DNA from 2 places in the Cohnella cellulosilytica genome. Region 2 is predicted to be linked to the other one. Evidence: riboswitches for the same ligand, from Rfam matches in the RefSeq annotation. Region 2 holds a riboswitch; the other holds the start of a gene.

Region 1 (5,659 bases), on a different contig from region 2:
GAAGCCCCGATCATGCCGAGGTACTCCCGCAAATGCGGCTCGGCCTGTCCCAGGCCGACGAGGATCGACAGCGCCACCGGGAAAAAGCAGACGAGCACAAGCAGAATCAGCTTGGGCGTCGTTCCGAAGCCGAACCAGATAATGAGCAGCGGCCCGAGCGCGATCAGCGGAACGTTCTGGGACAGCACGAGCAGCGGCGACAGCGCCGTCTTGAGCGGCGGAATGACGTGCAGCAGCACCGCCACCGCTATGCCGACGACGGTGCCCAGCCCGAGGCCGATCAGCGCGAGGCCGAACGTCGCCTGCACATGCGTCCACAGCACGGCGGAGTCCTCGTACATCTTGACGGCAATATCGGACGGAGCCGGAAGCGTGTACTCTTCAATCGCGAACGCCATGCAGGCCGCCTGCCAGACGGCCAGAAAAACGATAATCGTACCGACGGGCAGCGCAATCGCTCTGAATCGCTTATTGCCCATCCGGATACTTTTGCAACAGCCGCGCCATCGAAGCGTTCGCTTTCGCATCCACAGACAGCTTGATTTGCGAGAGGACGGAAGGGCTGCCCCGCTCGATCATCGCCGCGCTCATTTGTTTGACGATATCGAGCAGTTGGTCGAGATCCCCTTCCATCGTCGTTTCCATCGGTCCGACGCGGTAAGGAACGCCGGACGCCTTGATAATGGCGATCGCTTCGTCTACGTAAGGAATCACTTCCTCGCCGGGATTCACCTTCGGAAGGATTTGAATGCTGAGCAGTGCCTGTGCCATCGTTTACTCTCTCCTTTTCCCATTTGCTTGTCCTGCTTTACCGATGCGGCTCTAGCTTTAGTCCAACTTCTATCCTCTGCCCGTCCGTCGATTATTGCGGCAGAAATTCCGTCGTAAACATCTCGTCGTAGTTCAATTCCTTCTCCATCAGCCCGTTCTCCAGCATCCAATCGCCGTAGCCGGACCACACTTCCCGCTTCTGCTCGCCCCAACGCGGCGCATCGTCCTTGTATTTCGGGCTGAGCCACTGTTGGCTTGCCTTGACCAGATCCGGGTTGATTTCCGGAACGGCTTTAATCAGGATGTCCGCCGCGGCGTCCGGATTGTCGATGGCGTACTGGTAGCCTTCGGAGGCGCCGGCCAGGAACGCGCGAACGAGCTCCGGATCTTCCTGGATCACCTTCTCGCTCGTCAGCAGAAGCGGCGTGTAGTAATCGAGCTGTTGGCTGTAGTCGGTCAAATACACCATATTAACCGGCTCGCCTCTAAGCTCCGCCTCGACGCCCGTCCAGCCGTAGAAAATCCATTCGAAGTCGATCCCTTTTTTCGTAGCCGTAAAAAAGTCCGCCGTTCCCGCGTTGACGAAGTTCACCTTGCTTACGTCGGCGTTCTGCACGTTCATGATCGATTCGAGCACGGCGCTCTCCGCGGGCGATCCCCAGCCTCCGTACGTTTTGCCTTCGAAATCTTTCGGCTCCTTGATATTCTTGTCCGCCGGCGAAGCGAAGCCGGACGTATTGTGCTGAATGATCGGCGCGATCGAGACAAGAGGCAGCCCTTGCTCCTTGGCCAGAATCATGCTCTCCTGCGCTCCGACGCCGAATTCGGCTTGTCCGCCGGCGACCAGCGCGCTCGCCCCCGCCTCCGGAGGCAGAATCAGCTCCACCTTCAGGCCGTGCTTCTCCCACAGTCCCATATCCCGGGCGACGTACAGGCCGGTATGGTTCGTATTCGGCGTCCAGTCGAGTACGACCGTCGCTTCCTTCAGCTCGGCCGCCGGCGTCGTTTCGGACGCGGCCGGGGTTCCCCCCGTCGACGGACTGCCGGACGGTTCCCCGCCGTTTTTGCTTCCGCAGCCGGACAGCAGCACCGCCCCCGCCAGCAGCGACATACTCAATCCTTTCCAAGCCAATCCGTGTTTCTTCATGTCTCTCTCCCTCTCTCCTGTATCCTTGCGCGGAAGAGGGCTCCGCACGCATCAAAAAACGCCCCCCGATCCGGAGGGCGCCCAATAGACAAACATGGACAATTTGACACGACGAACGCTCGTCGTGTTCCCGCCTTCCTACGCTGGTACTAACCAGATCAGGTCATAAGGGTCTGCATCTTCGATGGGACGCACTCTCAGCCGGCCATTATCCAGCTCCCCCGGGGCTTATTCGATTGTCGAAACCCGCAACGCACAATCCCTATTATAGCAAAAGAGCCGCGCTTGTCTATCCCCGATCCCGCAGCGAGACGATTCTTCGGACCTCGGCCAAGTATGGCTCGTAATACGGTTCCTGCTCATAATGCTCCGTAAACACCGCCTCGAAGCCGTCGTAGTCGAAGTCGAGGCCGGCTTCGATCATCATTTCCAGGCGGGGCAAGACGAAGCGGTCGAGCACGATTTTCTTTTCCGCCGCGTATACCTCTTCCGACAGCCCCCGGCCCGCGAAATGCCGCAAAATCTCCAAATAGCCGCGAATCGCCGCGTCCCCGTAATTGTAGCCGCGCGGAGCGTTAAACGCGTAACGGAACATCGACAGCTTCAGCAAGGAAAAGCGCGGGTCCTCCCGCAGCAGCTCCAGCAGCCAGTAAATGTGGTTCAGGCTCGTGCCGATAAAACGGTCGGGCTCGGGCAGCCGCAGCACGGCTTCCCGGTCGACGACGATCGAAGTGATGAAGCCGGACGCCAGCGACAGCTCGCGGACGAACGTATCGATCCCCTCCAGCACCTCCACCGTTCCGTCGCTCCGCAGCACGTCGATAAACAGAAAACGGGCCCGCTTGTGCAGCAGCGCGTACAGGATCGGCTGCACCGCTCCCGGCACGAAATAGTCGTCGTCCCCGTGCAGCTTCGCGTATTTGCCCCGCGCGAACTTCAGAATTTCGAGGTAATTGCGCTCTCCGCCGATATTTTCCGGCTGTCGGATCGTCCGCAGCTGCGGATGCTTCAGCGCGTATCTGGCCAGCAGCGCCGCGGTTCCGTCGTCCGAGGCGTTATCCGAGACGCAGATCTCGATCAGCCCGTTCATGCTCGTCTGCGGCATCGCCGCTTCCAGACACTCCTCCAGCTCCTTGGCCCGGTTATACGTCGGAATGCAGATCGACAAGAGCGGATGCTCCCGTCTTCGCCGCAGCACGTCCGCGACGTCCTGCTCCGATTCGACCGCGATCCAATCCTCCGCGACCGTATCGAACATCCGCTCGATGCGAGCCGGCACGCCCGACACGAGCGAATAATCCGGCACATCCGCACGCACGACACTTCCCGCGCCGACGACGCAGCCTTTACCGATTTTCACCGGTCCTTCCACGACCGCGTACGGTCCCAGATAGCTGCCTTCGCCGACGATCAGCCGCTTGCCGCCGCCCGTCTCGCGAATGCCTTGCTTATAGATCGGCAATCCCGTCTTCCGATATTCCGCCTCCGCGTCCGACAGCACGACGTAAGGTCCGCACCAGACCGCGCGCTCGAGCTCGACGTGGTGCTCCGCCGTGACGTTCAGCCCGATGTCCGCCTGCACGCCGTCCCCGATAATCAGCTTGGGACGAATGCCGCTCACCGTCGAAGTGACGATGAGCCGGTAGCCCGCGCCGATCATCGCCTCCTGGCCGACCGCGATCTCTTCGGCGCCGTAGATCAGCCCCGAGGCATCCAGTCTCGCCCCCTCGCCGAGCGAATATAAGGAGCGATTTTCGTTATCCAAGACGATCCCTCCTCATAGCCGGCAGTACGATATCCAGGGGTCGAACGGAAATCTGCGCAGCTCCGTCTCGCGAATCGGCAGCATTTCCAGCAGCGCCGCGGTCTCCCCGGGAAAAGCGGCGCAGTTCAATTCATCGAAGCAGACGATCGCTCCCTTGGGCATCCGCGGCAGGAACAGCTCGAGCGCCTTGCGCGTCGGCTCGTACAGATCGAAGTCCAAATACAGCAGCGCCACCAGCAGATGGGGATGCGCCTGCACGTATGCCTCCGCCGTGGTCATGAAGTCGCCCTGCACGATCTCCGCGTTCGGGATGTGCGACAGATGCCTCTCCGCGTCGTACTTGGCGATGGAACGGCGGATTTGCTCCGCCGTATCGCCCCGCATATCCCCTGCGGCGAAGGTGCGGCATTCGTCCTCGTCCTGCGCGGCCAATTCGGGAAAGCCCTCGAACGTGTCGAAGCCGATGATTTTGCGCGTATGGTTGGAGGGCTCGAAAATGTTCGCGAACTGCGCCCAGGAGAAAAATCCCGCCCCGTTAAACACGCCGCACTCCACGATGCTGCCGTTCACGGAGAGCAGCTCGCGGTAAATTTCGTATCGCGCCAGGAACCGCGCGACGCTGCGCTTCGTGGCGAAGCGCGGGAACGCTTCGAGCTTGTTGATCAGCGACGTCCGCGACGAGCGGAAGACGCGCTCCGCCAGCCGATGAGCCGTCCGGTCCTGCCGGGAATGATGGCGGTCGATCGCCGCCATCGGACGCTTGCGGCCAGCCATGCTCCGCTTCCTCCCCTCGCTCATCTTTTGCGGCACACGGCGATCGCGTATGCCGGCCTTGCGTTCTTCACGCGGCTTAAGGAGGCGGGACCGTAGAAGCGGATGATATCGGGATTAAAGCCCGCCATCTCCGTATCTCCCCCCACCGCCGCGGCGATGTCCGGCCATTCGGGAGCGACGTGGCCGTGAGGGCCGACGAACGTCTGCCCGAACACGCCCTCGATGTCGTACAGCACGGACAATTCGCCGATAAATTCGGCCAGGCTGTATTCGAAGATGTGGTAAGGATTGCGTACCTGCTGGCCGAACTGCCGGTCCGGATTCGTCACATCCCGATTCGGCGTGGAGATGATCAGCCGCCCTCCCGGACGAAGCACCCGCGCCGCCTCCCGCAGCCAGGCGGCGCCGTCCGGCACGTGCTCGATCGTCTCGAACGAGACGACCACATCGAACACCGCGTTCGCGAAAGCGAGCTGCAGCACGTTGCCGACCTGGAAGCTCACGCCCTCTCCTCCGTAGTCCCTGCCGGCGAGCGCGACCGCGGCCGCGTCGATATCGACCCCGGTGACGCTTGACGCCCCTCCGTCCTTCAGCATCCGCGCCCCGAATCCCGCGCCGCAAGCCGCATCCAGCACCTGCCGGCCGACGCAGTGCCCGCGAGCGAGCCTGTAGCGGTAGACATGCTCGGCCAGCACGTCGGGATGGGACCCCGCCACCGCCGAGCTGAGAATCAATCTTTCTCCCGTAAACGGGACGTCTTCCTGCGCCTTCGGCAAATAGCTCAAATCGTTCACCGTCGCTTCCGTATAATTTGCCGCAGCCTCGTTAACCGGCGGTTGACTTGCGGGCTCCCCGCCCGGCGCCGCGCCGACCGGACTTGCCGCTCCGGCGGTTTTTCCCACTTTCCCGCCGATTTTCCCGAAAGCTGTCCGCTCGCCTGCAGTCTCCTTAACGGCGGAGGCTACGTAATAGATCGCCGCATACTCGTCTCGCCCCGCCTCGCCCGCAAGCTGGCAGAGCGCGTCGATCTCCCGCTTCGCCGCTTCCTCCGCGGCGATCGGCTCGATCGCGATATCGCCGAAGCCGGCTTGCCGCAGCCGCCGTTCGAACTCGGAACGGGACAGCATGGCGTCGCGCGGAACGGGGTTGAGCGGCTTCAGATAGGCTTTGACGTAATCGACGAACAGCCGGTTCGGCGCGCT
Region 2 (5,659 bases):
GATCATCACCTGCACATCGTGCCGCCACGCGATCTCGGTCAATTCTCCGAGCGTATCCAGCTCGGCAAACTGCGCCTCGTCGTTGGCGTCGGCGATCGAACCGGGCCGCAGACCGTCCCCGAGCGAGAAGCTGACGTCGTAGGCTTTCATAATCTCGCAGATCTCCTCGAAATGCGTATACAGGAAGTTCTCCTTGTGATGGGCCAGACACCAGGCCGCCATAATCGAGCCGCCGCGGGAGACGATGCCCGTCACCCGCTTCGCCGTCAGCGGAATGTAACGCAGCCGTACTCCGGCATGGATCGTGAAATAATCGACGCCCTGCTCCGCCTGCTCGATCAGCGTGTCGCGGAACACCTCCCAGCTCAGCTCCTCCGCCTTGCCTCCGACCTTCTCCAGCGCCTGGTAGATCGGCACCGTGCCGACCGGGACCGGAGCGTTGCGAACGATCCATTCGCGGGTCGTGTGAATGTTTTTGCCGGTGGACAGGTCCATGATCGTATCGGCTCCCCAGCGGGTCGCCCACGTCATCTTCTCGACTTCCTCCTCGATCGAGGAAGCGACGGCCGAGTTGCCGATGTTGGCGTTGATCTTGACGTGAAAATGCCGTCCGATAATCATCGGCTCGCACTCGGGATGGTTGATGTTCGCCGGGATAATCGCGCGCCCCGCGGCCACCTCCGCCCGCACGAATTCCGCGCTCATCCCTTCGCGCAGCGCAATGTATTCCATCTCCGGAGTAATCCGCCCCTGGCGGGCATAGTGCAGCTGCGTCACGCTGCGTCCTTCCGCCGCCCGCAAGCAGCGGTTATGCGGCTTGGGAAACACCTCCGCGCCCTTCTGCTCCGCCGTCTCGACGGTCATAAAGCCGTTGTCCTCGGGCCGCACCTCGCGTCCCTCGTACTCGACCGTATCCTCCCGCTCCGCAATCCAGCGTCCCCGAACGGAGGGCAGTCCCCGCCGCACGTCGGCCTGAAAGCCCTCCTCCGTATACGGGCCGCTGGCGTCGTACACCCGAAGCGGATCGTTCGGCTCCTCCCGGCCATTCCTCCCCGAGCTCGGCGCCAGCGCAATCTCGCGCATCGGCACCCGAATGTCTTCCCTGTCTCCCGTCGCGTATACCTTGCGGCTTCCCGGCAGCGGCGTCGTCATAATTGCCATAACAAAAAACCTCCTTAAGCGGACGTAATGTCAAATTCCGCTAGGAGGCCATGGGAAAAGATAAGAAACGACGGACAGGCTTGGCGACGACTCCACTTCAGGCGCGTGCATGCCGATACCTCCGCCGATGTCGATACGACGGCGAGCAACGGACGGCGAATACGCGCGGTCCGCTCCAGCCGTTGCGCCTGTCCGCGGCGTCCCGCCGCATAATAAAAGCCGCCCCGGCAGGGAGCGGCTGAATGTGTCGTGCCCATGGAAAGCCCTGACGCAAGCATGAAGAAGCCTGCGGCCATCGCCTTCCAAAGTCTGACGTACATTGCCCACTTTCCTACGCTGGCATAACCCAGATCAGGTTCAAAGGGACCAAGGCATCGCCTTATCTCAGCCCTTGCGGGCGCCCCTAGTGGAATTCTATGAAAACTGTACAGCCGAAAGGAGCTCCTGTCAACCCCCCGGTTCCGCCGGAATCCTTTAACCCTTATTCGGCTTGCGCACGATCGCCACGATCAGAGCCAGAACGCCCGCGGCCAGCCCCGCGATCGCCAGCGACAGCGTCAGCGCATCGCGGCCGCCCTCGTCCTCGGCTGCGCCGCCGCTCGCCGAAGCTCCGCTCGAAGCGCCGTGCCCGTCGCCGTGGCTGTCCCCGGTCGACGCCGTTACCGTCGTCACGGAAGCCGGTTTGTCGGCGTCCGGAGCGCCGGTCCATTCCACGACGTCGCCGTCGGAATACGTCTGGTACGCCTTCCAGCTCAGCTCCTTGGCGTCGTCGGCAACCTTGCCCTGCATGCGGAATTCGCCGAATTCGGTGGCGCCCAGGCCGCTGCCGGTCGCCTTCCAGGTGACGCTGACGATTTTATCCTCCGCGCCCTTCTCGACCTCGTACGTCCAGTCCGCCTTGGGCTCGAAACGGCTGATGTTGACGCCGTCCGGAATCGCCACCTTCACCTGCGTCGTCGCGGCGTCCTTCTCGGACGGCACGCGAACGGTGAACACTTGATAGGAGCCCGCCGGAGCGGAGCTCGGCTGAACCGTCACATGGGCGCTGGCCAAGCCGGCGAAGCCGAGCGACAGCATAAGAGCGAGCAGCAAAGATACGCTTTTTTTCATAGGGAATATCCAACCTTCCTGATTCGATTCGTTTCCGATATTCCCCAGTATAGCCCGTTCCTTCCCGAATGCGCATGACCCGAAAGAGTCATTTCGGGCCGTTCATTGTGACAATATTGAAACAAGTCCGCCGCGCCTAGTCCGGCTCGACGATTCCCCGTTCGTACGCGTAACGCGTCAGCTGCACCCGGTTGTCGAGATGAAGCTTCTGCAAAATGTTTTTCAGGTGATTTTTGACCGTATGCTCGGACAAGCCGAGGGACAGGGCGATTTCGCGGTTTTTTTGCCCCCGCGCGACCTCCTGCAAAATTTCCCGTTCGCGCGGCGTCAACCCTCCGTCGTCCGCGGTCCGGTCTCTGGATGCGCCTGCCGAAGAGCTTGATTTGCGCTCGGCGAACTCGCGAAGAATCGACATCGCCAGCTCCGGATTAAGCGGCGCCTCGTCGAAAGCGACCGCGCGCAAGTAATCGCGCCAGGCCGCCGGATTCAAATTTTTCAGCAGGTACCCTTGCGCGCCCTTCTTGAGCGCCTCGAACAGGTGCGCGACGTCGTCGGATACCGTGACCATAACGATTTTCACCGCGGGAAAAGCCGCTTTGATCGCTTTGACCGCTTCCAGCCCGCCCATTCCCGGCATGTTGATGTCCATCAGAATCATATCCGGCGCCAGCTCCTCCGTCATGAGGAGCGCCTCTTCTCCGCTGGCCGCTTCCCCGACGACGACGAACTCCTCCAGCGCGGACACGATCGTCCTCATTCCTTCCCTGGCATGCCGATGGTCGTCGGCCAGCAGCAGACGAACGGCTCTGGCTTCGCTCATGGTTGTTCCGCCCTCTTTCCGCGTTTCGCGAGTTCTACGACCGTGCGATCCCCCCGGCGTTCAGCCAGGAACGACCAGCCCATCGCTTCGGCCCGATCCCTCACCATGCGCAGTCCGAAACGTCCCTGCGCCTGAAGCGGATCGCCGCCGAACCCGACGCCGTCGTCCTCGATGCGGCAGCGAAAGCCTCCCGCGCCGTCCGGTTCCCCGATGACGTACACATGGGAGGCCCGCGCATGCTTCCTTACGTTGACGAGCGCCTCCCGAACGCAGGCATGAAGCTCGATTTTCTCCTTGTCGGTCAACCCGTCGTCCCGGATCGTCCAGACGAACTCCGCCCGCGCGCCGGTCAGCTCCGCCGTCTCTCCGAGCAGCTCCCGCAGCGGCACGACCCAGGCGGCCGATTCCGGCGACGGCGGCTGACGGAGATTGGCGATCGCCTGGCGGACGTCCTCGTGCATGACCCGCACCGTCTCCCGGAGTCCTCCGGCCAGCTCCCGCACCGGCTCCTCCCGGCTCAGCTCGTCCAACTGGTCCAGCTTGACCGCGAGCAGGAACATCGATTGCGAGATGCCGTCATGCAGCTCGCGGGCCAGACTCTCCCGTTCCTCCAGCGCCGCCTTGGCTTCCTTCTCCCGCTGCAGCGCCATCTGCGACTGCTCCATCCGCGTAAACAGGCTGCGCACCAGCGTCAAGGTGACGGCAAGCACGATAAACGGAGCCAGCAGGTTGCCCAGATCCATCGACACATAGGGGAGCAGGAAGGCGTGCCGCACATATTCCCACAGGCCGATCGTAATCGTCGGAATGAGCAGAATCAGCCATTTGATCCTTCTGTCCTTGTTCCCGTTATCCATTCTGCGCATGCACGCCCCTTTCACCGAAAACAGACCTTACGCCGCCGCCTTTTGCCCGGGATCAGTATATCCGGTAGGTCGTTTCGACAACCCGCTCCGTATCCTCCGAATCGGTGACACGGACCTGCGCCTTCCACTGTCCCGCGAACGGCAAATACGGTCCCTGCGCCGTATACGTCGATTTCTTGTAATCCGGAAACGCGTCCAGCTCTTCGTCCTCGTACGGTTGAAGCGGAACGTCTATGAAGCCCATATCTTCCTTATCGAGCGGGAGCAGCCGCAACTGGACGCTTTTCGCCTCGCCTTCGCCGACCCACTCGGGCAGCCAGATTTTGAGCGTAAACCGGTTGTCCCCGGGCGCATTGGGCGATACGCGCAGCGTCACGTGCATGTCCGTGCCCATCTTGTGAAAATTAAGCGGCTCGTTGACCGGCAGCGGCGTCTGATACGTCAGAACGCCGACGCAGAGCACGATGCCCGCCAGCAGACCGACGTCGACCTTCAGCAGGCCGCCGCGGGGCAGCTCGCCCTTCTTCAGCCGCAGCCGGATCAGGAACGCCGTGACGGCCACGAGCAAGGAGACGGCGGCTTTGGCGATCAGCCATTTTCCCCAAGCGGTGTACATCAAATATTCCAACGAGGGCACGTACTTCAGCGTCGACAGAATGCCGGTTACCCACAGCGCAAGGAAGGAGATCAGCGCCCACTTGGAGAACACGAGCGCAAAGCGGCCCGCCTCCGGCCGCTCCTTGAACCAGACCGCCAGCAGCAGCAGCAAGCCTCCGCTCCACAGGGCCGCGGCCAGCAGGTGCGCATAATCCAGTCCTATCGTGTAAGAGATCGGGGTGAACGCCGCCGCGTGTCCCGACCATGCCTCGAGGAACAGCGCGATCGCCGCCCACGCCGCGCGCGGAACGGTTCCCAGCGCAGGCAGCAGCGGAGCGGCCAGCGCCAGCAGCAGCTCGGCGATGTACAATCTGCCGATCGTCGTCTCCGTCAGAATGCGTCCCCATTCGGACAGCGGCTCCCCCTGGCCCAGATCGCGCAGGCTGAAAAAAACGAAGGCGAGCGTGGCGATCAGCGCGAATTTCCCCGCCAGGCCGAGCGCCCCCGAATGCGTGCCGCGAACCGTCGGCGACATGCTGCGCAGCAGACTCCACAGCGCGAGTCCGGCCGTCGCGAGAAGTCCCGCGTAATAAAGAATTCTCGCCGCATAGAGCAGGAACGCGTCGGCGGTCAGCCCCGAGCTGCCGCCGTGATCGTGAGCATGGCCGACCTGCTCGTGCGGGTTCAGCTTGCTTCTGTCGAGCGGCGCCGGATTCCCGACCGTAAACACGTAAGCCCCGGAGACGGGATGGCCATCCGCCGAGATTACCGAATAGGAGACGGTATAATGCCCCTCCCCCAGCTTCGGCAGCCCGATCCGAATGCCTTTGCCTTCTTCGATCCGCTCGGGCTCGCCCTTGGCGACGTTGCGCGAAGCTTCGTTCAGGACGAGCAGCTTCGCTCCCCCGGTGTCCAATCTTTCGTTAAAGACGATCTCGACCGATTCCGGACCGACGTCCATCCGGGAATCCGCTTGCGGAACCACTTGCTCCAGCACGGCATGCGCATGCGCCTGTCCGGCGGCTCCGAAGAGGGCCAGCAGCACGAGCGCCGCCGTCAGCAGCATCGGGACGGATGCCCTCCGTTCGGACAATCTCGCGTTTGC

What was found. A riboswitch is a leader RNA that binds a small molecule or an ion and turns the genes downstream of it on or off. The one in region 2 is predicted to bind thiamine pyrophosphate.
Region 1: it holds a riboswitch for thiamine pyrophosphate, as region 2 does, so the genes downstream of both, ACFFT4_RS33230 (ABC transporter substrate-binding protein) here and thiC (phosphomethylpyrimidine synthase ThiC) in region 2, are expected to answer to the same signal.

Annotation. Positions count from the first base shown of each region.
Region 1 covers NZ_JBHMDN010000079.1:2,329-7,987, forward strand. The annotation lists gene ACFFT4_RS33220 (ABC transporter permease) at 1-479, opposite strand, end outside; gene ACFFT4_RS33225 (thiamine-binding protein) at 469-771, opposite strand; gene ACFFT4_RS33230 (ABC transporter substrate-binding protein) at 863-1,918, opposite strand; TPP riboswitch at 2,037-2,151, opposite strand; gene ACFFT4_RS33235 (glycosyltransferase) at 2,208-3,683, opposite strand; gene ACFFT4_RS33240 (class I SAM-dependent methyltransferase) at 3,696-4,457, opposite strand; gene ACFFT4_RS33245 (methyltransferase domain-containing protein) at 4,478-5,659, opposite strand, start outside.
Region 2 covers NZ_JBHMDN010000055.1:42,301-47,959, reverse strand. The annotation lists gene thiC (phosphomethylpyrimidine synthase ThiC) at 1-1,161, opposite strand, end outside; TPP riboswitch at 1,473-1,576, opposite strand; gene ACFFT4_RS28445 (YcnI family copper-binding membrane protein) at 1,636-2,271, opposite strand; gene ACFFT4_RS28440 (response regulator) at 2,408-3,091, opposite strand; gene ACFFT4_RS28435 (sensor histidine kinase) at 3,088-3,957, opposite strand; gene ACFFT4_RS28430 (copper resistance CopC/CopD family protein) at 4,010-5,659, opposite strand, start outside.